Regions from separate parts of the Massilia sp. DWR3-1-1 genome, predicted to be linked through region 1. Evidence: predicted binding sites of a transcription regulator. Region 1 holds the regulator's gene; each other region holds the start of a gene.

Region 1 (10,094 bases):
GTGGCCCAGGTAGGTCCACGGCGAATGGGGCGCCAGATAATAAATGGTGGTCTTGGACATCGCCGCTTCCTTAGAATGGTTTGACGACCACGAGAATGGTGATCGCGATCAGCAAAATAACCGGCACTTCATTGAACCAGCGGTACCAGCCGTGGGTGCGCAGGTTGACGCCACGTTCGAATTTTTTGAGCAGCGAGCCGCAGGCGTGATGGTAACCGACCGCCAGCAGCACCAGCGCCAGCTTGGCATGCAGCCAGCCACCCTTGAAGCCGTAGCCCAGCCACAGCCAGATCCCCAGCACCAGCGCCGGCACCATCAGGATCGAGGCGAAGCGGTACAGCTTGCGCGCCATCAGCAGCAGGCGCGCAGTGGCCGCCGGCTCGCTTTCGAGCGCCAGGTTGACGAAGATACGGGGCAAATAAAACAGCCCGGCGAACCAGGAGGCGACGAAGACGATGTGAAACGCTTTAATCCAGAGCATGGGGGTCCAGTAGGGTCAGGTGCAGCTCAAACGCGTACCTGGCCGTGGCCGAATACGATGTACTTCAGGGACGTCAGGCCTTCGAGACCGACGGGACCGCGCGCGTGCAGCTTGTCGTTGGAGATGCCGATCTCGGCGCCCAGGCCGTATTCGAATCCGTCGGCAAAGCGGGTCGAGGCATTGACCATGACGGACGCCGAATCGACTTCACGCAGAAAGCGCAGGGCGTCGGTATAGTCTTCGGTGACGATGGCGTCGGTGTGATGCGAGGACCAGGTGTTGATATGGTCGATCGCTTCGTCAAGGCCATCGACGGTCTTGATGGCCAGGATCGGCGCCAGGTATTCGGTGGCCCAGTCGTCTTCGGTGGCGGCGGCCAGCAGCGGGTAGCCGGCTGCGTGCAGGATCGCCAGCGCGGTGGGATCGGCGCGCAATTGCACCGCCTGCTCCAGGTACAGCGGCGCCAGCAGCGGCAGCACGGAGGCGGCAATGGCGCGGTCGATCAGCAGCGTTTCCATGGTGTTGCAGGTGCCGTAGCGGTGGCACTTGGCGTTGACGGCGATCGGCACCGCCTTGTCCAGGTCGGCCTTGGCGTCGATGTAGACGTGGCAGATGCCGTCGAGGTGCTTGATCATCGGTACCGTCGCTTCGCGCATCAGGCGCTCGATCAGGCCCTTGCCTCCCCGTGGCACGATGACGTCGACGTACTGCGGCATGGTGATCAGGGCGCCGACGGCGGCGCGGTCGATGGTGTCGATGATCTGCACGCCGTGCGCGGGCAGGCCCGCCCCTTCGAGGCCCTCGGCGACGATCGCGGCCAGCGCGCGGTTGCAGTGAATCGCTTCCGAGCCGCCGCGCAGGATGGTGGCGTTGCCGCTCTTGATGCACAGGCCGGCCGCGTCGACGGTGACGTTGGGGCGCGCTTCATAGATGATGCCGATCACGCCCAGCGGCACGCGCATCTGGCCCACCTGGATGCCGCTGGGGCGAAATTTCATGTTGCTGATTTCACCGATCGGGTCCGCCAGCGCCACCATCTGGCGCAAGCCTTCGACCATGGTGGCGATCGCCTTGTCGGACAAGGCCAGCCGTTCGACCAGGGCCGGCGCCAGGCCGGCGGCGGTGGCGCCGTCGAGGTCGCGCTGGTTGGCCGCGCGCAGCAGGGCGGCGTCGCGTTCGACGGCGGCGGCGATGAGCAGCAGGGCGCGGTTGCGGGTGGCGGTATCGGCCTTGGCCATGGCGCGCGCGGCGCTGCGCGCCTGGCGGCCGACCTGTTCCATGTAGTGGGCAATATTCATCGGGCGGTTCACTTTATCTTGATAACAGAGACAGTTGGCATGGGCGCGTTCAACGGGCCACCTTCAGGGCCAGCTGCAGCATCGCATCCCAGGCGTCGCCGGCCAGGCCCCTGGCGCGCAAGCCTTTGACGAGCTTGTCGACCTGGGCGGCGTCCTGCAAGGCCTGTTCGAGCGTGGCCAGCGACAGGCGCCGCAGCGCCGGCTCCATCAGCCGCTCGCGCGGCCCCCAGATGCGCAGCTCTTTGAGGAGCATGCCCAGCGGCCGGCCCTGCGCCATCGCCGCCTTCAATTTTAGCAGCGTACGGATTTCTTCGGCGACCGCCCACAACACCAGCGGCAACGCCTCGCCTTCTCCCTTCAAGCCTTCGAGCATGCGCACCAGGCGCGCGCAGTCACCCGCCAGCATCGCCTCGGACAATTTGAAAACGTCGTAGCGGGCCACGTTGAGGACGGCGTCGTGGATCTGCTCGAAACTGAGTTTTCCCGGCTCGTGCAGAAGGCCCAGCTTGAGGATTTCCTGGTGCGCCGCCAGCAGATTGCCCTCGACGCGCTCGGCGATGAAGTCGATGCCCTGGCGATCGGCCGACTGGCCCTGGCTGGACAGGCGCATGCCGATCCAGGCCGGCAGCGCGCTGCGCTCGACGACGGGAATCTCGATGTAGACGGCGGCCTGCTGCAGGGCGCCCACCCAGGCCGCCTTGGCGGTCTGCCAGTCCAGCTTGGGCAGGGTGATCAGGGTCAGGTTGTCGGGACTGAGATCTTTCGCGTAGGCCTGCAGGGCGGCGCCGCCCTCCTTGCCCGGCTTGCCGGTGGGGATGCGCAGTTCGATGAGCTTTTTGTCGCCGAACAGCGACAGCGCCTGGTTGGCCGCCAGCAGCTCGCCCCACTTGAAGGTGCGCTCGACGGTGAGGACGTCGCGCTCGGTGTAGCCGTTGGCGCGCGCGGCGCGGCGGATACGGTCGCCCGCCTCGAGCGCCAGCAGGTGCTCGTCGCTGCTGATGACGTACAGCGGCGCGACCGACCTGGCGAGGTGGGCGTCGAGGGCGTCGACCCGAAGCTGCATAAGTTGGCCCGGCCTTACTGGGGCTTGATGGCCGTGAGCCGGCGCAGGATCTGCTGCACCAGGTCGGACTGCATGTCGCGGTACAGCAGCACTTCCTCGGACTCCTTGGCCAGCGTCTGGTTCTCGTTGAAGGCGATCGAGCGCTTCAGGCTGATTTCGGTGGGGCCCAGCAGCTCGGCGTCCTTGTTGTCGCGCACCTTGAACACCAGCGTGTAGGTGAGCAGGTATTCGCGCACCCGGCCCTGGCTGTTGAGCGACAGGATCACCTTGCCGCGCGACTCGGAGACGACATCGACCTTGGCCTCGGCCTTGCCGGCATCGTCGACCACCTGCACGCCTTCCAGGCCGCGCAGGTTGCGGCGCAGTTCCACGCCCAGCGGCGAGGTTTCCGCAAAGCCCAGGTAAATCGTGTGGAAGGGAATCCGGTACTGCCCGTTCGCGCCGCGCGGCTTGAAGCCGCAGGCGGCCACCACGAGCGCCAGCAGCAGCACGGCGCCATGGCGCAGGAAGGTCGAACGGAGCACGGTCATCGCTTACACCACAATGTTAATGAGTTTGTTGGGCACGACGATCACCTTTTTCGGCGTCGCTCCGTCCATGAAGCGCACGGCCGCTTCGCTGGCCAGCGCCAGCGCCTCGATGGCCGCCTTGTCGGCGCCCTTCGGCACCAGCACCGCACCGCGCAGCTTGCCGTTCACCTGCACCATCATTTCGATTTCCGACTGCTCCAGCGCCAGCGGGTCAACCTGCGGCCAGCTGGCGTCGAGGATGTCGCCATCGCGCGCGCCAAAGCCCAGTTCCTGCCACAGCACGTGGGTGATGTGCGGCGCCACGGGATTTAATACGCGCAGGAAGATCGACAGGCCTTCGGCGATCACCGCATTGCTGGCGTTGCCCTCGTCGAGCTTGGCCGATTCGAGCAGGTTGAGCATCTTCATGCAGGCCGACACCACGGTGTTGTACTGGATGCGCTTGAGATCGTAGTCGGCCTGCTGGAGGATTTTATGCAGCTCGCGGCGCAGCGTTTTTTGCGCGTCGTTCAAGCCGTCGGCCGATGGCGCGGCCAGCTCCGAGGCCACCTTCGGCGCCTGCGCATGGGCGAATGCCCACACCCGGCGCAGGAAGCGGCTGGCGCCTTCGACGCCGCTGTCGGACCATTCGAGCGTCTGCTCCGGCGGCGAGGCGAACATGGTAAACAGGCGCGCGGTGTCGGCGCCATATTGACTGATCTGCGCCTGCGGGTCGATGCCGTTGTTCTTCGACTTCGACATTTTTTCGGTGCCGCCGATTTCCACCGGCTGGCCATCGCTGAGCAGCACGGCCGACTGCGGCCGGCCCTTGTCGTCCAGCACCAGGTCGACGTCGGCCGGGTTGAACCAGGTTTTTTTGCCGGCGTCGTCGCGGTAATAGGTCTCGTTGAGCACCATGCCCTGCGTGAGCAGATTGGTGAACGGCTCGTCGAACTTGACCAGGCCCATGTCGCGCATGATCTTGGTCCAGAAGCGCGCGTACAGCAGGTGCATGACGGCGTGCTCGATGCCGCCGATGTACTGGTCCATCGGCATCCAGTAATCGTTGCGGGCGTCGACCATGGCCTCGGTCGAGCCGGGCGAGGTGTAGCGCATGTAGTACCAGGACGAGTCGACGAAGGTGTCCATGGTGTCGGTCTCGCGGCGCGCCGGCTTGCCGCACTGGGGGCAGTCGCACTGCAGGAACGCTTCATACTTGTTGAGCGGGTTGCCGCTGCCATCGGGGACGCAGTCCTCGGGCAGCACGACGGGCAGGTCCGCTTCCGGCACCGGCACGGCGCCGCACTCGGCGCAGTTGATCATCGGGATCGGCGTGCCCCAGTAGCGCTGGCGCGAGATGCCCCAGTCACGCAGGCGGAAGGTGACTTTTTTCGCGCCCAGGCCCCGTTCGACCAGGTCGCCGGCGATGGCGTTGATGGCCGCCGTGTAGTCGAGGCCATCGTAGGTGCCAGAGTTGACCAGCACGCCGCGCTCCTTGTCGCCGTACCACTCCTGCCAGCCGGCCAGCGAAAACTGTTCGCCGTCAATGGCGACGACCTGCTTGATCGGCAGCGCGTACTTGGTGGCGAACAGAAAATCGCGCTCGTCGTGCGCGGGCACGCCCATCACGGCGCCGTCGCCGTAGGTGATCAATACGTAATTGCCGACCCAGACTTCGATGGCCTCGCCCGTAATCGGGTGGCTGACGAACAGGCCGGTGGGCATGCCCTTCTTTTCCATCGTCGCCATGTCCGCTTCGATGACGGAACCGAGTTTGCACTCGGCGATGAAGGCGGCCAGGGCCGGGTTGCTGGCCGCCGCGTGCGCGGCCAGCGCGTGCTCGGGGGCGACGGCGCAGAAGGTGACGCCCATGATGGTGTCGGCGCGGGTGGTAAATACGAACAGCTTGCCGTCGTCGATCAGCTGGCCGTCGGCGCCGGTGATGGTGTGCGGGAAGGCAAAGCGCACGCCCACCGATTTGCCGATCCAGTTGGCCTGCATGACGCGCACGCGCTCGGGCCAGCCGGGCAGTTTATTGTCGACATAGTCGAGCAGCTCTTCGGCGTAGTCGGTGATGCGCGCGTAGTACATGGGGATTTCGCGCTTTTCGATGGGCGCGCCCGAGCGCCAGCCGCGGCCGTCGACCACCTGCTCGTTGGCCAGCACGGTCTGGTCGATGGGGTCCCAGTTGACGGTGCCCGTCTTCTTGTAGATGACGCCTTTTTCCAGCATCTTGAGGAACATCCACTGGTTCCACTTGTAGTACTCGGGCGTGCAGGCGGTCATTTCGCGCGACCAGTCGATGGCCAGGCCCATCGATTCCATCTGCTGGCGCATGTGGGCGATGTTCGAATAGGTCCACTGGGCCGGCGGCACCTTGTTCTGCATCGCCGCGTTTTCCGCCGGCATGCCGAACGCATCCCAGCCCATCGGCATGAGCACGTTGTAGCCGTTCATGCGCAGGTAGCGGTACATCACGTCGTTGATCGTATAGTTGCGCACGTGCCCCATGTGCAGCTTGCCGGACGGATAAGGCAGCATCGAGCAAGCATAGTACTTGCCCTTGGGGAAACGCGGGTCGTGTTCGACGGCCCGGTAAGCGTCGATCGCTTTCCAGTGGGATTGGGCGGCTTGTTCGACGTCGGCGGGACTATATTTATCTTGCATGATGATTAAAGGGCCAGGAATGTTGGTTTGAACCGAACATTATACTGGCTGGCGGCGGACGCCGGCCGTAATTGACCCGATCAGGCTAGCGCAGCACCAGCTTAAGTGCCGGCAATTCGCCGTAATCGGCGTAGCGCTCGTTGATGCCGGCCACGCAATAGCTGATTTCTTCGACCAGCTCGGGCAGCCTGGCCTGGAGGGCCGCACTGTCGGTGATGACGATTTCCAGCATTTCTTTGGGGAAAAGGCGAAATTTACTCATGCCATCGGCATCGCGCAGGTAGCTGAGGCAATCGACCCAGCCGTCGATGGTGTGGCTATAACTGTCGGGAAAGCCAAAAGCGGCCTGCGAGGCAAGGTGAAAGGCGGCCGCGCTGTCGATGGCGGCGCCCTTGAGTTCGACGGTGGCCATGTCAGTCCTTCAAATTGAGTACGTCTTGCATGTCGTACAGGCCGCTTTGCTTGTCGGCCAGAAAACGCGCCGCGCGCAGGGCGCCGTGGGCGTAGGTGACGCGGCTGCTCGACTTGTGGCTGATCTCGATGCGCTCGCCGTCGCCGGCAAACAGCACCGTGTGGTCGCCCACGATGTCGCCGCCGCGGATGGTGGCGAAGCCGATGGTGGACGGGTCGCGCGCGCCGGTGACGCCTTCGCGGCCGTAGACGGCGCAGCTGGCGAGGTCGCGCCCGAGCGCGTCGGCGATCACTTCGCCCATCTTGAGGGCGGTGCCGGACGGCGCGTCGACCTTGTGGCGGTGGTGCGCTTCGATAATTTCGATGTCGTAGCCTTCGCTAAAACTTTTCGCCGCCATTTCCAGCAGTTTGAGCGTGACATTGACGCCCACGCTCATATTGGGGGCGAACACGATGGCGGTTTTTTCGGCGGCGGCGCGGATGGCCGCCTTGCCTGCCTCATCGAATCCGGTGGTGCCGATCACCATGGCGATGCCGTGCGCGGCGCAATAGGCCAGGTGGGCCAGGGTGCCTTCCGGCCGGGTGAAATCGATCAGCACGCGGGCGCCGGCCAGCGCGCTGGCGAGGTCGGCGCCGATGGCCACACCGGACGGGCGGCCCAGGAGGGCGGCGGCGTCCTGGCCCAGGCCGGGCGCGCCGGCGACGTCGAGCGCGCCGGACAGGCGGGTGTCGGCAGCCTGGTCGATCGCTTCGACCAGCATCTTGCCCATGCGCCCACTGGCGCCGGCAACGGCAATATTCAGAGCGGCCATACGATTATTTCTTGACCTGGATGCTGGCCGAAGCGGCCTCTTCCTTCTTGGGCGCCGCCTTGGCCGCCACCTTCGACGGACCGGCGATGCGGGCAATGTACTCTTTTTCGGTGGGCAGGTTGCCGCCGTCAAAACGCTCGACCTTGTCGTCCTTGAAATAGACGGTGACGCGCGCCTTGGTCAGCTCGCCATTGCCCCGTGCCAGATAAAACGGGTAGTCCCAGCGCTCGGCATGGAACACGTCCGTCAGCAGGGGCGTGCCGAGGATGAACTTGACCTGGTCGCGGGTCTGGCCCACTTTGAGCTGGGCCAGCATTTCTTGGGACACGAAGTTACCCTGCTGAATGTCTGGCCGGTACGGCGAGAAGATCCAGAAGAAGCGCTGCAGCCTGGTGGCGCTGCTGGTCTGGGCGCCCGCGTTGGCGCTGGCCGCCGAGGCGTTGGCGTCGGCCGCGATCGCCCCCGGCGCCGTCGAGACCGCGGCGGCAGGCTGGGTCTGGCGCCAGTTGGCACAGCCGGCCAGGCTCAGCACGGCACAGGCGGCAGCGGCGACCAGGACGGGCTTCAGGGACAAGCTGCGGGAAAAATCGGCAATCGTGACGCGCATAGGGAACCTCAAAACGTTTGAGCCATAGCTCCAAAACGCTATATCATAAAGCACTACGCCCAACTTCGAGCAACAAACATGAGTAACAATCCCACCGACCTCAAGGCCAGCGGCCTCAAAGCGACCCTGCCGCGCCTGAAAATTCTGGAGATCTTTCAGAACAGCGAGGTGCGCCATCTGACTGCCGAAGACGTCTATAAGCAGTTATTGACAGAAAATCTCGACGTTGGCCTGGCCACCGTGTACCGCGTGCTGACCCAGTTTGAACAGGCTGGCTTGCTCAACCGCAACCATTTTGAAACGGGCAAGGCCATTTTCGAACTCAATGCGGGTTCCCACCACGACCACCTCGTGTGCCTCGATTGCGGGCGCGTCGAAGAATTTTTCGACGAAGCGATCGAAACCCGGCAAAACACCATCGCCAGCGAGCGCGGCTTCAGCATCGCCGAGCATGCGCTGGCCATTTATGGCAATTGCATCAAGCCGGCCTGCCCGCACCGCTAAGCTGCGCACGGGCTGGCCGCTTGCCAGTCCTTCGAACCTATCCCGGTAGGTTCTTAATGACTCAAGGCGTTCGACAACAACTTGGCCGTGATATCGACAATGGGAATGACCCGCTCGTACGCCATGCGGGTGGGGCCGATCACCCCCAGCGTTCCCACGATGCGCCCGTTGACCTCGTAAGGCGCCGTCACCACGCTCATCTCGTCCATCGGCACCAGGCTGGACTCGCCGCCGATAAAAATCTGCACGCCCGTGGCTTTACTTGACACATCAAGTAATTGCATCAAGCCCGTTTTCTGCTCGAACATGTCGAACATCTGCCGCAGCGAACTCATGTTCGACGACAGGTCGGCCACGCTGAGCAGATTGCGTTCGCCCGAGATGACCATGTCGTCGCTGTGGTCGGCCATGGCCTCGCTGCCCGCTTCCACCGCCGCCTGCATCAGCCGGCTCATGTCGTCGCGCAATTTCCGCAATTCGCCCGTCACGCGGGCGCGCACCTGGTCGAACGACAGGCCGCCGTAATTCTGGTTGATGAAATTGGCCGACTGGATCAACTGCGACGGGGTGTAGTCGACATCGGTGAGCAGCAGGCGGTTTTGCACGTCGCCGCGGGGATCGACGATCACCAGCAGGATGCGCTTTTCCGACAGGCGCAGAAATTCGATCTGCTGGAACACCGACTCGCGGCGCGGGCTCATGACGACGCCGGCGAACTGCGACAGCGACGACAGCATCTGCGCCGCGTTGGCGATGGTTTTTTGCTGCTGCGGCGCCTGCAGGCGCATGCGCGACTGCGAATCGACCGAGTGCTCGTCGATCGACTGCACCGTCAGCAGGGTGTCGACGAAGATGCGGTAGCCGCGCGGGGTGGGAATGCGCCCGGCCGAGGTGTGCGGGCTGGCGACGTAGCCCATTTCCTCGAGGTCGGACATGATGTTGCGGATCGTCGCCGGCGACAGGTCCAGGCCCGATATTTTCGACAGGGCGCGCGAGCCGACCGGCTGGCCGTCGGCGATGTAGCGCTCGACGAGGGCCTTGAGCAGGGTTTGAGCACGGTTATCGAGATGCATGGTGGTCTGACGTGATCCTTGGACTGGGTGCCTTTATTATGCACGCTCGCGGCCCGTGCGGGGTAACGACGGCCGCATGGGCGCGCTCAGGCATGGTTGTTCTCGAGCCAGTCCAGCAATTGATCGAAATCGGCGCAGATGGCGTCGGGCGTGACGCCGTGTTCGAGGTGGCGCGCGCTGCCGGTGCGGTTGAGCCAGACGGCGCGCAGGCCCGCCTGCTGGGCGCCGCGCACGTCGAGCAGGACGTCGTCGCCCACATACACGGCCTCGGCAGGCGCCACCCCCAGTTCGGCGCAGGCGGCCAGAAAGATCGCGGGGGCCGGCTTGGCCTGGCCGAAACTGTGGGCCGCCACCGACACCTTGAAATGGTGGTCCAGGCCGATTGCGCGCAAGTCGGCATTGCCGTTCGAAATCGAGCCGATCAGCGTGCGCCGGCCCAGCCGCTCGAGGCCGTCGAGCACGTCCGCGTAAGGCGCGACCAGGTTGCGCGCGGCGGAAAAGATCGCCATCGCCTCGTCGACGCGGCCGACGTCGTCGCCGCTGGCGGCAAAGGCGTCGAGCAGGCCGGCCCGGCGCAGGGCCGCCAGGTCGAGGTGGAAGTGCGGCTCGCGCGCCAGCTTTTGCAGGCGCGCCTGGCGCAGGCTGTCGATCGAGTGGGCGCCGGCGATG
Region 2 (10,094 bases), on a different contig from region 1:
GTCGTCGAGCGCGCTGGCCATCAGCGCTTCCAGGAAGGCGCGCTTGGCGACAACGTCCAGTCCCAGCGTCGGTTCATCGAGAATGAGCAGTTGCGGGCACTGCGCCAGCGCCAGCGCGAGGTTGACGCCGGCCCGTTCGCCGCGCGAGAGTTCGGCGATTTTCTGGGTGGGCAGCACATTGAAGTTGCTCACCACGGCCGCATAGCGCTCCCCGTTCCACGAGGGGTACTGGCGGCGCTGCATGGCGGCGAGCTCGCTTACCCGCATCCAGGCCGGCAAGGTATGTTCCTCGTTGACGAAGCCGATGCGCGCGCGCAGTGCCGGTGTCAGGCGGGCGCTGTCGCAGCCGAGGATGGTGGCAGTGCCGGCACTGGGCGACTCGAAGCCCAGCAGCAGTCGAAACAGCGATGACTTGCCGGCGCCGTTGGCGCCGACGACGGCGTGAATGCCGCCATCGGCGATCGCCAGCGTCAGGTGGTCGAGCGCCAGCTTGCCCCGGTAGTGCAGGCACAGGTCGCGGGTGTCGATGACGTTCATGCGCTTTTGCGCGCCGGTTCGGGATGCGGCAGGACCGCCTCGAGCGCGCTCGCCGCGCGCGACAGGATGTCCTGCGCGGAGTAGTCCAGGCCGATCACGTCGCCGGCGAAGCGCTGCACGGCGTCGTCAAGGCGGCGCGTGCGCTCGGCGTCCGCCAGGCGCTGGCGCGGCGCGGCCACGAACAGTCCCAGGCCGGCGCGGGCATCGAGCCAGCCTTCGGCCGTCAGTTCCGCGTAGGCCCGCGCCACCGTGTTCGGGTTGATGGTCAACTGCTGCGCCAGCCCGCGCACGCTGGGCAGGGCGGCGCCCAGCGGCAGCGCGCCGCTGGCGACCAGGCGACGCACGCCATCGACGATCTGGTGGTGGATCGGGCGGCTGTCGCCGGCGACGATGTGCAGCATTAGCGGGGTACGGCGGCTCATGGCGGCTCCTGGGTAACTGTACTATTTTAATTAGTACAGTAGCAGCGAGCCGGCGGCGCCGTCAACAAGATCCCGATACATATGTCGCCGCGCCGCGCCCATAAAAAATGGCCACCCGAAGGTGGCCATTGTTTTTCAGCGATGGGGTCCGCGGACCCCGGGGCTGGCAATTACATCATGCCGTCCATACCGCCCATGCCGCCCATGCCGCCCATACCGCCGCCCATGCCGCCGCCAGCCGACTTGTCGTCAGCCTGTTCGCAGACCATGGCGTCGGTGGTGAGCATCAGGCCAGCGATCGATGCGGCGTTTTGCAGCGCCGAACGGGTCACTTTGGCTGGATCGAGCACGCCCATTTCGACCATGTCGCCGTAGGTGCCATTGGCGGCGTTGTAGCCGTAGTTGCCGGTGCCGGCCAACACAGCGGCGACGACCACCGACGGCTCTTCGCCGGCGTTTTGCACGATCATGCGCAGTGGCTCTTCCATGGCGCGCAGGACGATCTTGATGCCGGCGTCCTGGTCAGGGTTGTCGCCCTTGACGTTGATGTTGGCGCGCGCGCGCAGCAGGGCAACGCCGCCGCCTGGCACGATGCCTTCTTCAACGGCAGCGCGGGTGGCGTGCAGTGCATCTTCGACGCGGGCTTTCTTTTCTTTCATCTCGACTTCGGTGGCAGCGCCAACCTTGATCACGGCAACACCGCCGGCCAGCTTGGCCACGCGCTCTTGCAGTTTTTCACGGTCGTAGTCCGAGGTCGCTTCTTCGATCTGCACGCGCACTTGCTTGACGCGCGCTTCGATCGCTTCGGCTTGACCGGCACCGTCGATGATGATGGTGTTTTCCTTGCCCACTTCGATACGCTTGGCCTGGCCCAGTTCGGCCAAGGTCACTTTTTCCAGCGTCAGGCCGACTTCTTCGGCGATCACCTGGCCGCCGGTCAGGACAGCGATGTCTTCCAGCATGGCTTTACGACGGTCACCGAAGCCTGGCGCTTTGACGGCGCAGGTTTTCAGGATGCCGCGGATGTTGTTGACCACCAGGGTGGCCAGCGCTTCGCCTTCGATGTCTTCGGCGATGATCAGCAGCGGACGGCCCGCTTTGGCAACTTGTTCCAGGATCGGCAGCAGATCGCGGATGTTCGAGATTTTTTTGTCGCACAGCAGGACGAACGGGTTGTCCTGGATGGAGACCTGTTTTTCCGGGTTGTTGATGAAGTACGGCGACAGGTAGCCGCGGTCGAACTGCATGCCTTCGACGATGTCGAGTTCGTCGTTGAGCGACTTGCCGTCTTCGACGGTGATGACGCCTTCCTTGCCCACTTTTTCCATCGCTTCAGCGATACGCTCGCCGATCGATGCATCCGAGTTGGCCGAAATCGAGCCGACCTGGGCGATTTCCTTGGTGGTGGTGCATGGCTTGGCGATGATCGCCAGCTGTTCGACGGTGGCAGCGACTGCCTTGTCGATGCCGCGCTTCAAGTCCATCGGGTTCATGCCGGCGGCAACGAACTTCATGCCTTCGCGCACGATGGCCTGGGCCAGCACGGTGGCGGTGGTGGTGCCGTCGCCGGCGTTGTCGCTGGTGCGGGAAGCGACTTCCTTGACCATCTGCGCGCCCATGTTCATCAGCTTGTCTTTGAGCTCGATTTCTTTGGCAACCGAAACACCGTCCTTGGTGATGGTTGGCGCGCCGAACGAACGCTCGATGACGACGTTGCGGCCTTTCGGGCCCAGGGTGACTTTGACTGCGTTGGCGAGGATATTGACGCCTTCAACCATTTTCGAACGGGCGCTGTCGCCAAATACTACGTCTTTAGATGCCATGTGTGTTTCTCCGGTGAGGAATGATTAGGGTGAGACAGTGGCTGCTGATTACTTGACCAGCACGGCCATGATGTCTTCTTCGCGCATGACCAGCAGCTCTTCGCCGTCGACCTTGACGGCTTGGCCCGAGTATTTGCCGAACAGAACGCGGTCGCCGACCTTGACTTCGAGGGCGCGTACTTTGCCGTCGTCCTGGACCTTGCCGTTACCGATGGCGAGCACTTCGCCCTGGTCCGGTTTTTCAGCGGCTGCATCTGGAATGATCAGGCCGGACGCGGTTTTGGTTTCCTGGTCGAGACGTTTGACGATGACGCGGTCGTGCAAAGGGCGAAGGTTCATATAAGACTCCTTAAAAATCAATGGGTTGACTGACGTTCCCGGATAATTCCGGCGCCGGTCGGGTCGTTCGGATTGCGGCACCCTGGGGATGCAGCTTGCTTAATTCAGTAAAACTTCTGTTAGCACTCTCTGCCAACGAGTGCTAATTATAGGGACGATACCCCCCTATTTCAAGCTCTCGTTCTGAACTATTTCGCCATTTACCCCCGCGCGTGGCGCTGCGCGAGCCCGCTGCCGGGCAGCGCCGAAGCAGGGCGGCGTGCCGATCCTGTCAGTTTGAAGGGGGTCGGCGTACTGATTCGATTGACTGCGGTTCACCCCGGGTTCTATAGTGACGGGATGATTTCTGAATTCCAAGACCTATCCCTCAAGATCGACCAGCTTGCCGACCTGACGGCGGCGTTGCGGCGTGAAAACGCCTCGCTGCGCCAGACCAATGTCGAGCTCGCCGCCGAAAACGCCACTCACCGCCAGCGCCTGGCCGAAGCGCGCCAGCGCATTGGTGCGCTGATCGCACAGATCCCCGTGCCCGTCAGCGCCGCGCCCGCCGCCAGCGCCGCCGACGCGGTGAGCGCCGCCGTGGAGGTGGCCAAATGATCCAGCTCGACGTGAGCATCATGGGCCACCCGTATCGGCTGGCCTGCCGCGAAGGCGAGGAGCACGCGCTGAAAGAAGCGGTCAGCTACCTCGACGGCAAGATGAGCGCCCTGCGCGACTCCGGCAAAGTCAAGGGCAATGACCGCATCGCCGTGATGGCGGCGCTGTCGGTGGCCGCCGAACTGCTGTCGACCAAATCGGGAGAAGGACCGTTTTCGGGCCTGTCGCTGATGGAAGTCAAGCAGAAAATGGAAGCGATGAACACGGTCCTCGATGGCGCCCTGACGCCGCAAGAAAATCTGTTTTGACGGCCAAATTCGTTTGACTTGTCGGTGTATCGGAGTAAACTTCGTTCCACCCTGCGGTGTTCGCGATTGCCATATATTCCTTGAACCATTTATGTGCACCGGTTGCGGGATTATGTTTGATGGGAGTGAGCGTCGCTAGTCCGACGAACCCGAAATTGAACTAACTGTGACCACCTTGAACCGTTTGGTTCGGGATGCCGGCAAAGACGGCACAGGCGGGGTAATAACAATCGAATAAAAGCGGCAAGCGGCTTTTATTTGGGAATGACAGCTAAAAATCACTGGTCCCGCCAGAGGATTTTTAGAGGTCCATGCAATAAAAACAGGCAGTTGCCCGGCCTTGCCTGCACTCCTTCTCTCTTCTTATTTTTTTCCGCATGCCTTACTGGTTAATGAAATCCGAGCCGGACGAGCTCAGTTTTGACGACCTGCTGGCGGCCCCCGATCGCACGCTGGCCTGGTGCGGGGTGCGCAATTATCAGGCGCGTAATTTCATGCGCGACCAGATGAACGTGGGCGATGGCGTGCTGTTTTATCATTCCAGCTGCGCCGTTCCCGGCGTCGCCGGGCTGGCCGAAGTGGCCTCCGTGGCCTATCCGGACGCCTCCCAGTTCGACCCTGCCAGCCCGTATTTCGACCCCAAGGCCAGTCCGGCCACACCGCGCTGGGTGTCGCGCGATATTCGTGCGCTCGAGCGGGGACGCCTTGTGCCCCTCACCGCTTTGCGCGCCATGGCGTCCCTCGAGGCCATGGTGCTGCTGCAAAAAGGCAGCCGCCTGTCCGTCTCTCCCGTCAGTGCGCCCGAATGGCACGCCGTCGTGGCGGCGCTGCGGGCCGGCGACGGTCTGCCAGGTGCGCCATCGACGGCACGCTAGACAAATACATGGCGCGCCAACCCACGCCGTCAAAACAAGAATAATGAAGCGGTCAATATGTCAAATTAACTATTGCTGCAAGAAAACATCACGCCTACTATCGGGTGTCCGACGGTCGCGAGCGCAAGCTGCTGCCCGATCGCTCAGCCATGGTCACCGCGTCGCCGCTGCGGTTGGCGCGCGCCGAATCTCATCTTGTAGGAATCGACATGTTTTCAAAAAATCTTATGATCGGCCAGCGTCTCGGGCTTGGATTTGGTGCCGTCATCGCGCTGCTGTTGCTGATGGGGACCCTGTCGTATCTGCGCATGGGAGCACTGTTCGACGACATTCGCCTGACCAACGAGGACCGTTTTCCCAAGACCGAACTGCTGCACCAGGTCAAGGACGAGCTGAACGAAACGGCGCGCAATATGCGCAACCTGCTGCTGCTGAGCGACCCCGAGATACTCAAGGGCGAATACGCCAACATCGAGGAATCGTCGCGCGCCATTAGCGCCGCCCTCGACAAGCTCGACAAGATGATCAGCGCGCCGGAGGGGCGCGCCCTGTTTGCCGAGATCAGCGCCAGGCGGGCCGATTTTGTGAAGGAGCGCACCGCCTTCCTCGAGCTGACGAAGGCGCAGAACAAGGACGAAGCGCTCAAGCACCTGAGCGACAAAGTGCGCCCCGCCAATCTGGCCTATTTTGCCGTCCTCGACAAGATGCTGGCCTTTCAGACCAAGCTGATGGTCGACTCGGCCCAGGAGTCCGAGCGTGAGGCTACCAACTCGAAAATCGTGCTGCTGACCCTGGCGGCATCGGCGACCGTGATCGGCGCGCTGATCGCCTGGCTCGTCACGCGCAGCATCGTGCGCCCCATCGCCGAAGCGGTGGTGGTGGCGCGCCGGGTCGCCGACGGCGACCTCACCAGTACTTTCGTCGTCACCGGCCGTGATGAAACGGGCTTGCTGCTGCAAGCCCTGTCGGACATGAATGACGGCTTGCACAAGATCGTCGGCGAGGTGCGCCTTGGCACCGACACCATCGCCACCGCCTCCTCGCAGATCGCCGCTGGCAACCTCGACCTGTCGGCGCGCACCGAGCAGCAGGCCGCCTCGCTGGAGGAAACCGCCTCGTCGATGGAGGAGATGGCCGCCACCGTCAAGCAGAACGCCGACAACGCGCGCCAGGCCAATCAACTGGCCATTTCCGCCTCGCAGACGGCCGTCAAGGGGGGCGACGTGGTGGCGCAGGTGGTCGGCACCATGGGCTCGATCAACGATGCCTCGCGCAAGATCGTCGACATCATCGCCGTCATCGACGGCATCGCCTTCCAGACCAATATCCTGGCCCTGAACGCCGCCGTCGAGGCGGCCCGCGCGGGCGAGCAGGGACGCGGCTTTGCCGTGGTGGCCTCGGAGGTGCGCAACCTGGCGCAGCGTTCGGCCACCGCCGCCAAGGAGATCAAGGGCTTGATCGACGCCTCGGTGGCCCAGGTCGACATCGGCCAGGGGCTGGTGGAGCAGGCTGGCAGCACCATGACGGACCTGGTCTCGAGCGTGCAGCGGGTCACCGACATCATGGGCGAGATCAGCTCGGCCAACCACGAGCAGGAAGCGGGCATCGCCCAGATCAACCTGGCCATCACCGACATGGACGTCGTCACCCAGCAGAACGCGGCACTGGTGGAAGAAGCCTCGGCCGCCGCCGCCTCGCTGCAACAACAGGCGGCGCAACTGGCCGGTGTGGTGAGCGTATTCAAAACGGCCGCTGGCAGTGCGCCTGCGCCGCTGCGCCCCGCCGCCCGCGCACCGGCGCCCCGCGCCGCCGCCGCCAAGCCACGCCCAGCGGCGGCCACCCCACGCCTGGCCAGCGCCGCTGCGACCGATGAATGGGAACAGTTTTAAGGTGACCGACGGGGGCGCCTGCCCCCGTTTTCTCAGCGGCCCCGTGTCGCCAGCGCCGTTCCCCACCCACACAATTGCGTACAGCGCAAGCGAACCTCGTGCGGCGCCCGTACTTACAACAGATCGCATCACTACGCCGATCTAACTATTGCCCTAGATAAACATGCGGCCTACTATCGTCGCATGGATGTGTTCGAGCGTGCCTGCTGCGCGCCACCCGCGCGAGCGTTCGCGGTGGCAGGGAGGCTGACCGAATGACGCCATTCGCCACGACGGGGCCGCGGCCCCTCCACCGCTGTTGACGCATGATATAAATGAGATTCCCATGAAAAATTTCACCATCGGCCGCCGTCTCGGACTCGGTTTCGCCGTTGTTATCGCGGTGATGCTGCTGATGGCGGGGCTGGCCTACCTGCGCATTGGCGAAGTCACCGCCGAGATCCATATGAGCAATGCCGACCGTTTTCCCAAGACCGTGCTGGTGCACAAGATCCGCGACGAGCTCAACGAAACGTCGCGCAATATGCGCAACCTGCTGCTGCTGTCGGATGTGTCGACCCTGAACCAGCAATACACGAGCATGGAAAAGAGCTCGCGCGTGATCACCGCCACGCTCGCCACGCTGGACAAGACAGTCACTTCGGCGGAAGGGCGCGCCATGCTGGCCGACATCGCCAAGCAGCGCGCCGCCTTCATCAAGGAGCGCGACATCCTCATCGAGCTGGCCCAGGGCTGGCGCAAGGAGGAGGCGATGAAGCACCTGGCCGAAAATGTGCGGCCGGTGAACCAGGCCTATTTTGACGCACTCGACAAATTGTCCGACTTCCAGGCCAAGTTGATGCTGGCCTCGGGTGAACACGCCGAGGCGACTGCCCGCGCCACCCGGCTGATGGTGCTGGTGCTGGCCGGTGTCGCCAGCGTGCTGGCCGCCGCCGTCGCTTTCCTGGTCAACCGCAGCATCACCGGCCCCATCGAGCAGGCGGTGGCGGTGGCGCGCATGGTCGCCGACGGCGATCTGACCAGCACCATCACGGTCGACCGCGGCGACGAAACGGGCAGGCTGCTGCAGGCTTTGTCGGACATGAACGGCAACCTGCAAAAAATCGTCGGCGATGTCCGTACCGGCACCGACACCATCGCCACCGCCTCCGCGCAGATCGCCGCTGGCAACCTCGACCTGTCGGCGCGCACCGAGCAGCAAGCCGCCTCGCTGGAGGAAACCGCCTCGTCGATGGAGGAGATGGCCGCCACCGTCAAGCAGAACGCGGACAATGCGCGCCAGGCCAACCAGCTGGCCATCGCCGCCTCGCAGACCGCCGTCAAGGGCGGCGCGGTGGTGGCCCAGGTGGTCGGTACCATGGGCTCGATCAACGATGCCTCGCGCAAGATCGTCGACATCATCGGCGTCATCGACGGCATCGCTTTCCAGACCAATATCCTGGCCCTGAACGCCGCCGTCGAGGCGGCGCGCGCGGGCGAGCAGGGACGCGGCTTTGCCGTGGTGGCCTCGGAGGTGCGCAACCTGGCGCAGCGTTCGGCCACCGCCGCCAAGGAGATCAAGGGTTTGATTGCCGCCTCGGTGACCCAGGTCGACATCGGCCAGAGCCTGGTGCAGCAGGCCGGCAGCACCATGACGGACCTGGTGGCGAGCGTGCAGCGGGTCACCGACATCATGGGCGAGATCAGTTCGGCCAACCACGAGCAGGAAGCGGGCATCGCCCAGATCAACCTGGCCATCACCGACATGGACGCGGTGACGCAGCAGAACGCGGCGCTGGTGGAACAGGCGGCGGCGGCGGCGGCGTCGATGCAGGATCAGGCGGCCCACCTGGCCGAGGCGGTCAGTGTCTTCAAGCTGGCGGGCGGCCACGTCCAGCCGGCGGCGGCTGCGCCGGCGCGGCCGGCGCAGCCGCCCACGCTGATGGTGGTGCCGAAGGCGCAAGGGGAGGCGCAAGGCAAGCCGCCAGCGGCGCCGGCGAAAGCGGGCGCGCCGCGCCGGCTGGCCGCGGTCAGCGCGGCCGACGAGTGGGAGCAGTTCTGACCGCATTGCCCCATTTGCACGGTTGATCGGCAGCGGGCCCGGGTCGAGCGTAAAATGCGCTCACCCGGGCCTTGCCCGTCAACGACCCGCGATGCGGTCACATGTCAAAATGAGTATGCAATGAGCTGGACCCTGATAGCGGCCCTTTGTGCAATGGGCGTGTTCGGCGGCTTCGCCGCCGGTTTGCTGGGCATCGGCGGCGGCATGATCCTGGTGCCGTTCATGACGATGGTGTTTACGTCGCTGGGTTTTCCGCCCGCGCTGATCGTCCACATGGCCATCGCCACCTGCCTTGCCACCATCGTGTTTACGTCGATTTCCTCGGTGCGCGCCCATCACCTCAAGGGCGCGGTGCGCTGGGATATCGTGCGCCAGTTCACCCCCGGCATCCTGGCCGGCTCGTGGATCGGGCCGTGGATCGGCAAGCAGATGAACCCGATGGTGATGGCGCTGTTCTTCGGCGCCTTCGTGGCGGTGGCGGCGACCCAGATGCTGATCGATACCAAGCCGGCTTCGCAGCACCCGCTGCCGGGCAAGCCGGCCATGTTCGCCGCCGGCGGCGGCATCGGCATCCTGGCCGGCCTGGTGGGCGCCGGCGGCGGCTTCGTCTCGATTCCCTTCATGAGCTGGTACAGCGTGCGCATCCACAACGCGGTGGCCACCAGCGCGGCGCTGGGCTTTCCCATCGCGCTGGCGGGGACGCTGGCCAACATCTGGTTCGGCCTGGGCGAGGCGACGCTGCCGGCGCACTCGCTGGGCTTTATTTATGTGCCCGCGCTGGCGATCATCGCGACCGCCAGCGTGTTGATGGCGCCACTGGGCGCGCGCACCGCGCACCGCTGGCCGGTGCGGCGCCTGCGCCGCTCGTTCGCATTCATCCTGTACGCGCTGGCGCTGTACATGCTGTGGAAGGGCGCGGTGCTGTACCGCGCCTGAAGGGGCAAGGCACGCGCCTCAGCGCGCTGCCTGCCCCGCGAAATGGGGATGCCGATAGGCCCAGGCCAGCATCAGCAGGCCGCCCACGATCATCGGCAGCGACAGCATCTGCCCCGAGGTGACGGGCAATCCCGCCACCGTCACCTGCCAGTCCGGCACGCGGAAATACTCGGTGAAAAAGCGCGCGCAGCCATACAGGGTGGTGAACAGCGCGCCCACCGCCAGCCGTGGCCGCGCCGAGCGCGAATACAGCCAGACGATGACGAACACCAGCAGGCCGTCGATGAGCATCTGGTAGATCGGCGATGGATGGCGCAAGCCCTCGAG
Region 3 (10,094 bases), on a different contig from region 1:
GTCGCCCGAGCGCAGGGCGGCCGTAAACAGGTTCCAGTTTTTCAGCTCCAGCACGATCGCCAGCGACGCGCCCGTGTCGCCGAAATGGCGCACCGTGCCGTCGGGCAGGTGCAGCGTCAGGGCGCCGTCGCGCAGCCGGGCCAGCAGGGCCAGGATGACGCGGGCGCCGGCCGGCGCCGCCGTGACGGGGTGGGCCTTGGCGCGCTCGACGGCGGCGGTGGGCATGGTTTCGTAGGTCATCGGGTCACCTTGTGTTGGGGCGGAGCGGGTTTCGGGTAGAACGGCGCGCGCTTGAGGAACAGGCGCAGCGCCTGGTAGTGAATGCGCAGCATCACGCCCAGGCTTTGCATGGGATAGGCAAAAAAGGCCAGGGCGACGCTGCGATCGTTCAAAGGGCGCGACAGGCCGCCGATACTGGTGTGCAGCAAGGTGCCGTCGGCATCGCCGTAGTCGATGCTGGCGCCGGTGCGTTCGCCCGCCCCCGTCGCCAGCGCGGTGCGCACGAAGCGGAAGCGGTACTCGCCGGCGACGGGATTGAAGGGCGAGACGTGAAACACCTTGCGGGCGTGCAGTTCGGCGCCGTCGGCGATGACGGCGCCGTCGTCGAGCAGGTAGCAATGGCGTTCGCCAAAGGTATTGCGCACGTCGCACAGCACGGCGCGCAGGGCGCCGTCGGCGCGGTGGCAGAACCAGAACGAGACGGGGTTGAAGACGTAGCCCAGCACGCGCGGCATGGTCTGCAGCCAGACCTCGCCATCGGCGTCCTCGATGCCCTCGGCGCGCAGCAGGGTGCCGATCCAGTCGAGCAGCGTGCTGGCGCCGTCGCCGTGGTCGGCGTCGTAAAACGACAGCACATTGAAGCGGTTACGGCTGAACAGGCGGCTTTTGAGCTGGGCCTGCCCCAGCGCGCGCAGGGGCAGGCGCAGGTAGTAGGCGCGGTAGCTGAAGGCGTTGACAACGGGCCGCAGGCGACGGTGGCCCACGCGGCCGAAGCACAGCTGCGGCACGGCGGCCGGCTCAGGCGAGCGCATGCGGGGCCGTCGAGAAAGGCGCAGGCGCACCCTGTTGCAGCAGCGCCGTCAGCGAGGCCGCCACCGCCAGCCCCGCCTTGAGGCCATCTTCATGAAAGCCGTAGCCGAGCCAGGCGCCGGCAAACCAGGTGTTGTGCTGTCCCTGCAGGCGGGCGATGCCGCCCTGCGCCGCCACCGCCGCCGCATCGAACACGGGGTGGGCGTAGTCGAAGCTGGCGATCACGCTGGCCGGATCGGGCGCATCGATGGGATTGAGCGAGACGATCACGGGCGTGCTCACGGGCAGCGGCTGGAGCATGTTGAGCAGGTAGTGCACGCACACCTGGGGCGTGCCTGTGAGCGCGCCCGTGCTCTGGTAATTCCACGCCGACCAGGCCTTGCGGCGGCGCGGCAGGCAGCGCGCGTCCGTGTGCAGCACGGCGCGGTTGGGCTGGTAGCCGATCGCCGACAGCAGGCGCGTCTCGTCCGCGCCGGCGTCGGCCAGCAGCGCCAGCGCCTGGTCGCTGTGGCAGGCCATGACGACCTGGTCGTAGTACTCGGCGCCGGCGGCGGTGCTGATGCGCACGGGCGCGCTGGCGCCCGTCACGTTGCGGTGCACGCCCAGCACGGGCTGCGCCAGGCGGCGCGAGGCGATGCCGGCCAGCAGGCGCTCGACATAATTGCGCGAGCCGCCCCGCACGGTGCGCCACTGGGGCCGGTCGTTCACTTGCAGCAGGCCGTGGTTGTGGCAGAAGCGCACAAAGGTGGCCAGCGGGAAGGCCAGCATCTGGCTCGACGGGCAGGACCAGATGCAGGCGGCCATCGGCAGCAGGTACCAGTGGCGGAACTGGACGCTGTAGCCTTCGCTGTCGAGCCATTCCCCCAGTCCGACGGCCGGGATGGCGCCGCTGTCAGCCAGCGCCGTGGCCTGGCGGTTGAAGCGCACGATGTCGGCCACCATGCGCAGAAAGCGGGGGCGCAGCAGGTTGCGGCGCTGGGCGAACACGCTGTCGAGATTGGCGCCGGCCCATTCCAGGTCGGCGCCGCCATCGAGCGGCAGCTTGACGGAAAACGACATGTCGCTGGGGGCGACGTCGACGCCGAGTTCGTCGAACAGGGCAATGAGCTGGGGGTAGGTGCGATCGTTAAACACCAGGAAGCCCGTGTCGACGCCAAACGTGCGGCCCTCGAGGGTGACATCGACGGTGTTGCTGTGGCCGCCAAAATACGTGCCTGCTTCGTACAAGGTGACGTCGGCGCCCGCCTGCGAAAGGCGGTAGGCACACGACAGGCCGGCAATGCCGGCACCAACAACTGCTATTTTCATGCTATCGCTTTCTGCAATATTTGTCCTGGACAATACCGGGAGGGACTATCCATTCTGTGTAATACTCGCTGCTACGGCGAATTTGTCATGGACAAATCGGATCGCGCTAGTTTATACGCATCGGCCACCGATTCAGATTCAAAATTATCAAATTTCATCGTGCCGTAGTTAATGCTTTTGTTTCAGAAAGATTTTTATCGTGTTTTATCCTGCTGAAATTGCCGAACAGGAAACGCCTGCAACTTTGTCCAATCCGCCGCCGGTCGCGGTAGAATGGTCCGTCGCGGCACCGGCGGCGATTTCTCCGCCAGCGACGCGCTGCATCGCCTTCCCTTGGAACCCGCCTCATGACCACCGCCCCCGCCCCCCTTGTTTTTTCCAGCATCAGTGACGTCGAACGCGATGTCGGCATCGCCAAGGAGACCTTGCGCGTGTGGGAGCGGCGTTACGATTTCCCCCGCCCCCAGCGCGACGCCAATGGCGAACGGGTCTATCCGCCCGACCAGGTCTACAAGCTGAGCCTGGTCAAACGCCTGCTTGACCAGGGTTACCGCCCCGGCAAGATCATGGCCCTGGACGTGGCCGCCCTGGGCGAACTGGGCGGCAAAGCCCCGTCCGGGCCGGCCGCGCGCGGCATCGACGACCCGGAAATCGCCCTGTGCCTGGGCTTGCTGCGGGCGCACCAGGTGGCCGAATTGCGCCAGCGCCTGTCGCAGGCGATGCTGAGCATGGGTTTGCAGCGCTGCGTGGTCGAACTGATCGCCCCGCTCACGACGGCGATCGGGATCGCCTGGACCCAGGGCCAGATGGCGGTGTTCGAAGAGCATTTGTATTCGGACATGCTGCAAACGGTGCTGCGCAATGCCATCGTCGCCGCCAGCGGCGAGCGCCACGATGGCCAGCGCCAGCCGCGGGTTCTGCTCACCACCGTGCCGCAGGAGCGCCACGGGCTCGGCTTGCTGATGGTGGAGGCCTTGCTGGCGCTGGAAGGGGCCCATTGCATTTCGCTGGGGGTGCAGACGCCGCTGTCCGATATCGTCGACGCGGCCCGCACCCAGGGCGCCGATATTGTCGCCCTGTCCTTCTCCGGCGTGAGCTCGCCGCGCGCGGCAGTGGACAATATCAACGAGTTACGGCTGCGCCTGGGCGCGGCCACCGAGGTGTGGGCCGGCGGCGGCGGCGTGGCCATGGCGCGCCGCCACCTGCAGCCCGGCACGGTGCTCGACCTGGGCTCGATCGGCAGCGCCGTGGCGCGCTGGCGCGAGCGCCACGGCGCGCCCGCCGGGGACGTGCCGGCCGCGGCCTGAAAGCATCAGCCCCTCTGGTAAAATACGCGCCAGTCAGTTCGTCGTGCCCGGCACCGCCCGGCATGTGCATGCAGCGCCCGTCCCCAGAGATCCATGTTCAGCTTTTTCAAGAAAAAACCCGCTGTTGTCGAAGCCCCGCCCGCGCCGCCAGCGCCGCCAGCGCCGGTAATCACACCGGTCGTCGCGCCCGTGGTGCCCGTGGTGGTGCCCGCGCCGCCAGAGCTGGCGCCTTCGCCATCGCGCCGCTACGGCACCACCTCGACCTTCGTGGCGCCGCCGGTAGTAACGCCCGTGCAGCCAGCGGCAATGCCATCGCCAGCGCCGGTCATCGCCCCCGTCGTGCCAGCGCCTGCGCCCGTCGTGCCAATGCCAATGCCAGCGCCGACGCCCGTCGTGACGGCGGCAGCGGCAGCGCCCGCGCCCGCCCCATCGACGCCAACGCCGCCGCCGGGTCCCCTCCTGGTCGCGCCCGCGCCGGCCACCGAGTGGATCAGCGAGACGGCCGAACGGCCCGTGCTCGAGGCCGAGCGCAAGTCCTCGTGGATGGCGCGCCTGAAGGCGGGGCTGTCGAAGACCTCGTCGAACCTGTCGCTGCTGTTCGTGGGCGCGAAGATCGACGAAGATTTATATGAAGAGCTCGAAGCGGCCCTGTTAATGTCGGACGCCGGCATGGACGCCACCCAATTCCTGCTCGACGGCTTGCGCCGCAAGGTCAAGGACGAGCGCCTGCTCGACGCCGCCGCCGTCAAGGGCGCCCTCAAGGTGCTGATGACCGATCTGCTGCGGCCGCTGGAAAAGCCGCTCGAACTGGGCCGCCACGAGCCCATGGTGATGATGATTGCGGGCGTCAACGGCGCCGGCAAGACCACCACCATCGGCAAGCTGGCCAAGCACATGCAGAAATACCAGCAATCGGTGCTGCTGGCCGCCGGCGACACCTTCCGCGCCGCCGCCCGCGAGCAGTTGATGGTCTGGGGCCAGAGAAACAACGTGACCGTGATCGCCCAGGAATCGGGCGACCCGGCCGCCGTGGCCTTCGACGCCGTGCAATCGGGCAAGGCGAAAAAGATGGACGTGGTCATGGTCGACACGGCCGGCCGCCTGCCCACCCAGTTGCACCTGATGGAAGAGCTGAAAAAAATCAAGCGGGTCATCGCCAAGGGCATGGCCGGTGCGCCCCACGAACTGGTACTGGTCATTGACGGCAACACGGGACAGAACGCGCTGGCCCAGGTAAAAGCCTTCGATGACGCCTTGCAGCTGACGGGCCTGGTCATTACCAAGCTCGACGGCACCGCCAAGGGTGGCGTGCTGGCGGCGATCGCCCGCACGCGGCCGATTCCCGTGTATTTTATTGGCATCGGCGAGAAAATCGAGGACTTGCAGCCGTTCAAGGCCGACGAGTTCGTCGAAGCCCTGCTGGGCTGAGCCATGAGCGCCCCCATGATCGCCTTCGAGTCCGTCAGCAAGCAGTATTCCGCCCACGCGATTGCCCTGCGCGAGGTCAGTTTTGACATCGCCCGGGGCGAGCTGGTCTACCTGGCCGGCCCGTCCGGCGCGGGCAAGTCGACCCTGCTCAAGATGATCGCCGCCATTGAGCGGCCCACCGCGGGTGCCGTGCTGGTCAATGGCCAGGACATCGGCAAGCTGCGCCGCGAAGGCGTGCCTTTCCTGCGGCGCAACCTGGGTCTGATCTTCCAGCAACAAAAACTCTTGAACGACCGCCACATCCTGGCCAATACCATGATGCCCCTGCTCGTCATCGGCGCCTCCAAGGCCGAGGCCGAGCAACGCGCCCGCGCCGCCCTCGACAAGGTGGGCCTGCTCGAGCGGGCCAAGGACTTGCCGCTCGAACTGTCCGGCGGCGAGCAGCAGCGGGTGTCGATCGCCCGCGCGATCGTGAACCGGCCGCAGATCATCCTGGCCGACGAACCCACCGCCAACCTCGACCGCGCCAGCGCCGACAAGGTGCTCGATGCCTTGCGCGCGTTCAACCGCGCCGGCGTCACCTGCCTGATTTCCACCCACGATGACAGCGTGCTCGACGGTGCAGCCCGCGTGATTCACCTGAACCAGGGCGAACTGATCATGGAGAACGCATGAATCGCTGGTTGCGGCAACACCGCTTCGCCTTCGGCGCCGCGCTGGGCAATGTCAGAAAGGCGCCCGGCAGCTTCCTGTTCAACGTCGCCGTCGTGGCGATCGCCCTGGCGCTGCCGTTCACGGGCTTGACCTTGCTGGAAAACGTGCGTCCCGTGTCCGAGCAATTGTCGGTCGATCCGGAAATCAGCGTGTTCCTGACGCCGCAGACGGCACGCGCCGAGGCCGCGGCGCTGGCCCCGCAACTGCGCGCCACGCTCAAGGCGACCAAGGCGAAAATCACCTTCGTGCCGCGCGAGCAGGCGCTCGAATCGCTCAAGGACAAGAGCGGCCTGACCGACGTGCTCGGGTCGCTCGGTGAAAATCCCCTGCCGGACGGCTACGTCATCAAGCTCGACGGCTTCAAGAACGCCGCCGATGCCAGCCAGGTCGATACGCTGGCGGCCCAGCTGCGCGCCCTGCCCGGGGTCGACACGGTGCAGGTCGATTCGGCCTGGGTCAAGCGCCTGGCGGCCCTGCTGGGCATCCTGCGGCTGGTGCTGCTGCTGCTGGCGGTGACGCTGGGCATGGTGGTCATCGCCGTGGTGTTTAACACGATTCGCCTGCAGGTATTGACGCAGCGCGAGGAAATCGCCGTCTCCAAGCTGATCGGCGCCACCGACGTGTTCATCCACCGGCCGTTTTATTACACGGGCGCCCTGCTGGGCCTCGCTTCGGGCGCCGTCGCGCTCGGCGCCGTGGCGCTGGCGCTGCGTCCCCTGAACGTGGCAATTGCCGAATTTGCCCGTTTATATGCGAGCGAATTTCAGCTGGCCGCCCTGCCCCCGCTGGGCGTGGCCGCCCTGCTGGCCATCAGCGCCGGCCTCGGCCTGGCCGGCGCCATCCTGTCGGTGCAGCGCCACCTCGCACGATTGAACTAATCGTGCAGCGCACAATCTAAGCTCCCATTAAGACTGTGCTGTCAAACTAGGGTTGAAAATTCCAGGCGCTGCGGCGCCTGGAACGAGTTGAATGTGCGCGTGATCAAAGGTACGCCCACCAGCGACACCTACAGTGGTTTTCCGCCTTTTTTTTCGATTCCAAATCGCAAGTTCGGCCCTATCACACTCATAGCTGAGGCCAATTGGCACTCCCATCAAGAGAGTGCTAAACTGTGATTTCGCTAGCGGGACACTTCAATCACCACCGCCAGCACCACGCTTGACGCTGTATCACACACACGAGGATTACATGACGACGATGTCCACACACTCCGCACTGATTCCAACGGGAACTCGGGCGCTGGGATTGGGCTTCACTGGCAATCTTGGCAATATCGATGCTTACATCTCGGCGGTCAACCGCCTGCCGATGCTCACGCACGAGGAAGAAATCTCGCTGGCCAAGCGCCTGCAGGAACACAACGACCTTGCCGCCGCCCAGGAACTGGTGTTGTCGCACCTGCGCCTGGTGGTGTCGATCGCCCGCGGCTATCTCGGTTATGGCCTGCCCCACGCCGACCTGATCCAGGAAGGCAATATCGGCCTGATGAAGGCGGTCAAGCGTTTCGACCCCAACCAGGGCGTGCGCCTGGTGTCGTACGCCATGCACTGGATCAAGGCCGAGATGCATGAGTACATCCTGAAAAACTGGCGCCTGGTCAAGGTGGCCACCACCAAGGCCCAGCGTAAACTGTTTTTCAACCTGCGCAGCAACAAGGTGGGCCTGGACGCCATGTCGCCCACGCAGATCGATGCGCTGGCCAAGCTGCTCGACGTCAAGCGTGAAGAAGTGATCGAAATGGAAACCCGGCTGTCGGGCCGCGACATTGCGCTCGAAGCCCCCACCGACGACGAGGACGACAAGTTTTCGCCCATTGCCTACCTGTCGTCCGACCTGTCGGAGCCGACCAAGGTGATGGAAGCGCAGCAAGTGACGCGCTTGCAGTCGGAAGGACTGGAAACGGCGCTGGGCAAGCTCGACCCCCGCTCGCGCCGCATCGTCGAAGCGCGCTGGCTGGCCAATGACGACGGCTCCGGCGCCACCTTGCACACGCTGGCCGAGGAGTTCGGCGTGTCGGCCGAGCGGATTCGCCAGATCGAGTCGGCGGCCTTGAAAAAAATGAAGACGGCACTGTCGTCGTTCGTTTAAGCGAAGACGTCCAGCCACCAGAAAGGCGCCCGCGGGCGCCTTTCTCACGTCTGGCAGCGCGACGTGCGCAAGGCGGCGCCCGTGCTACCATCGGCGCTCATTGAACAGGGCGCCCCGATGCGACAATTTTTCATGTGGTTCAAACTGGGTTGCGCTTTTCTGATGTACACCTTGGCCGGCTGCGCCGGCACCCCCGCGATGCCGCCCTTGCACGATGCCAGTTACCCGCTCACGCCAGGCCAGTCGGCCGCCATCGGCGGCGGCGCCAGCGTGCGCTACGAAGCGTTTGCGGACAGCCGTTGCCCGCAGGGGGCGCAGTGCATCTGGGCGGGCAAGGTCAGCTACCAGTTCGTGCTCAGCAGCGCTGCCGGCCAGGAACGTTTTGCGCTCGATTACGCCGGGCAGCGGGTCGAGGCCAGCACGGTACCGGGCCTGTGGTTCGGCATCTCGTTTGAGCGGGTCAGCGCCGTGCCCGTGGAGCAGCATGCGGTGGTGCTGGAAGTGAGAAGAACGGCGGCGCCACGGCCTTGACGGCATCGATCAGGCGAAAAAAAGGGCGCTTTCACCGTTAGCTGTTGAGTTTCTTTCGAACTCAAGCGCCGAAGTGACCGAGCGCCGCTGCGAGGAAGCGCTCGGCGTTGCCGATGCGGCGCAGGTCGATGGCCCAGCACCAGCCCAGGTAATTGTCCAGATAGCGCGTGGCCACGCCGTTGAAGTGATGGAGCCACCGTTTAAAGCGGCTGTGATAAGCGTTGACGTTTTGAATGTGAATGGCTTCACGTACACGAACGCCCTGGCGCAGCTTGACGCTTTGATGGTCGATGCCCGCCTCGCGCGCGAATTTTTTATAGGCCGCATTGGCGTCGCTCACGAGCAGCACATCGCGCTGTAACTTCGGTAGCAGGTGGGTGTGCAAGGCCGTGGCCTTGAGGGCGCCGCGCCCGGCAATAAAATCGATGGTGGCGCCGCCCCGGTCGCGCGCCACCACGATGTTGACCAGTTGCCTGGATATGCCCCGTTTCGACGCGACGCCCCCGCGCTTGCGTGGCGCTCTGCCCAACGGTGTATTTTCCTGCTGACTTTCCTGCCCGCTTTCCTGATCCTTTTTCGGCCCGTTGTTCTGATCACTTTCCTGCTGATTACTCTGCTGGCTGCTCTGCTGCTTGCTCTGCTTCTTACCCTGCCGGTTCCCCTTCTCCGATTCGAGCAAAAACGTCTCGTCGGCCTCGGTGATGCCTTGCAGTGTGGCGGGTCGGTCGAACTTGACCCAGTGCAGGAAGCGGTGGCGCCATCTGAAACTGGTATTGGCGTGCACCTGCACTTTCTCGGCGGCGCTTTTGACGGTGCAGGCCGGGTCGCGCAGGCAATCGAAATACGCGAGCCACTTGCCCTTGAGGCGCAGGCGCGCCAGTGGCGTGCCCGTCAAACCATTGAAGGTTTTTCCACAGGCGCTGCAGCGGTAGCGCTGCAGGCCATTGGCGAAGCCGTGGCGGCCGAATTGGCGCGATGCGCAGCGGGGACACACGCTGTGCGCACGGGCGATCTGATCGATCAGTGTGGCGATGCGCTCGCCGTTGACGAGCGCCGACATGAAGCAGCAGACGGCCAGCCTCTGGTGGGTATTAAAGGTGCGCAGCCGGGAGAACAGGCGGGTGAAATTAGGACGGACCTGCTTGCCTTGTGCCATGCTGCTCTCCCATCACGTTGGTGGAGCAGGTTTGACCTCAGCAATTCAAATCGGTTCGGGGTCGACCCACAGCAAACGGTGAAAGCGCCAAAAAAAAGCAGGCACCGCGAAGACGGAACCTGCAAAGGGCACTGCCGGAGAAATCCGTACCGCGCCGCGCCGGGTGGCGCGAACGGTCTTAGTTCAAGTGCGGCGTAATTTTTGGCATCAATTCGTCGAAGGTGCGGCCACTGCCGTTTTCGCCGATGGCATGCATCTTCCACTCATTGTTGTGGCGGTACAGCTTGGCCATGATCTGCGCCGTGTGGGCGCCCTGCACGGACAGGTCGTAGCGCGCCACTTCTTTCTGGTCGGCCGCGTTAATGATGCGGCAGTAGGCGTTTTCCACCTGCGAGAAATTCTGGCCGGTAAAACTGTTGACCGTAAACACCAGCGATTTCACCTGCGGCGGCACGCGCGACAGGTCGACGACGATCTGCTCGTCGTCGCCATCGCCGGCGCCGGTGCGGTTGTCGCCCGTGTGGACGATGCTG

Evidence for each region. Region 1 encodes HrcA, which represses chaperone genes, less so after heat shock. Its sites were predicted from a motif close to TTAGCACTCNNNNNNNNNGAGTGCTAA; they were not measured.
Region 2: groES (co-chaperone GroES) is a predicted target of HrcA. The motif match lies at 3,241-3,267, and genes of this name have one in related genera.
Region 3: rpoH (RNA polymerase sigma factor RpoH) is a predicted target of HrcA. The motif match lies at 6,868-6,894, and genes of this name have one in related genera.

The regions. Positions count from the first base shown of each region.
Region 1 is NZ_JAFCXL010000001.1:375,910-386,003, forward strand. It holds gene ACP7EY_RS01755 (2-hydroxychromene-2-carboxylate isomerase) at 1-60, opposite strand, end outside; gene ACP7EY_RS01760 (CopD family protein) at 71-481, opposite strand; gene ACP7EY_RS01765 (glutamate-5-semialdehyde dehydrogenase) at 508-1,779, opposite strand; gene holA (DNA polymerase III subunit delta) at 1,829-2,842, opposite strand; gene lptE (LPS assembly lipoprotein LptE) at 2,857-3,372, opposite strand; gene leuS (leucine--tRNA ligase) at 3,376-6,018, opposite strand; gene ACP7EY_RS01785 (barstar family protein) at 6,104-6,430, opposite strand; gene dapB (4-hydroxy-tetrahydrodipicolinate reductase) at 6,432-7,241, opposite strand; gene ACP7EY_RS01795 (outer membrane protein assembly factor BamE) at 7,246-7,848, opposite strand; gene fur (ferric iron uptake transcriptional regulator) at 7,927-8,352, shown strand; gene hrcA (heat-inducible transcriptional repressor HrcA) at 8,406-9,425, opposite strand; gene ACP7EY_RS01810 (HAD family hydrolase) at 9,512-10,094, opposite strand, start outside.
Region 2 is NZ_JAFCXL010000002.1:26,581-36,674, forward strand. It holds gene ACP7EY_RS02355 (ATP-binding cassette domain-containing protein) at 1-537, opposite strand, end outside; gene ACP7EY_RS02360 (GntR family transcriptional regulator) at 534-959, opposite strand; gene groL (chaperonin GroEL) at 1,130-2,782, opposite strand; gene groES (co-chaperone GroES) at 2,831-3,121, opposite strand; gene ACP7EY_RS02375 (DUF904 domain-containing protein) at 3,461-3,718, shown strand; gene ACP7EY_RS02380 (cell division protein ZapA) at 3,715-4,026, shown strand; RNA gene ssrS (6S RNA) at 4,072-4,252, shown strand; gene ACP7EY_RS02390 (EVE domain-containing protein) at 4,404-4,901, shown strand; gene ACP7EY_RS02395 (methyl-accepting chemotaxis protein) at 5,111-6,790, shown strand; gene ACP7EY_RS02400 (methyl-accepting chemotaxis protein) at 7,116-8,831, shown strand; gene ACP7EY_RS02405 (sulfite exporter TauE/SafE family protein) at 8,952-9,767, shown strand; gene lgt (prolipoprotein diacylglyceryl transferase) at 9,786-10,094, opposite strand, start outside.
Region 3 is NZ_JAFCXL010000016.1:115,349-125,442, forward strand. It holds gene ACP7EY_RS17255 (class I SAM-dependent methyltransferase) at 1-240, opposite strand, end outside; gene ACP7EY_RS17260 (DUF1365 domain-containing protein) at 237-1,031, opposite strand; gene ACP7EY_RS17265 (NAD(P)/FAD-dependent oxidoreductase) at 1,018-2,337, opposite strand; gene ACP7EY_RS17270 (MerR family transcriptional regulator) at 2,685-3,644, shown strand; gene ftsY (signal recognition particle-docking protein FtsY) at 3,738-5,072, shown strand; gene ACP7EY_RS17280 (cell division ATP-binding protein FtsE) at 5,088-5,747, shown strand; gene ftsX (permease-like cell division protein FtsX) at 5,744-6,664, shown strand; gene rpoH (RNA polymerase sigma factor RpoH) at 6,984-7,874, shown strand; gene ACP7EY_RS17295 (hypothetical protein) at 7,992-8,405, shown strand; gene ACP7EY_RS17300 (IS1595 family transposase) at 8,467-9,465, opposite strand; gene ACP7EY_RS17305 (TerD family protein) at 9,740-10,094, opposite strand, start outside.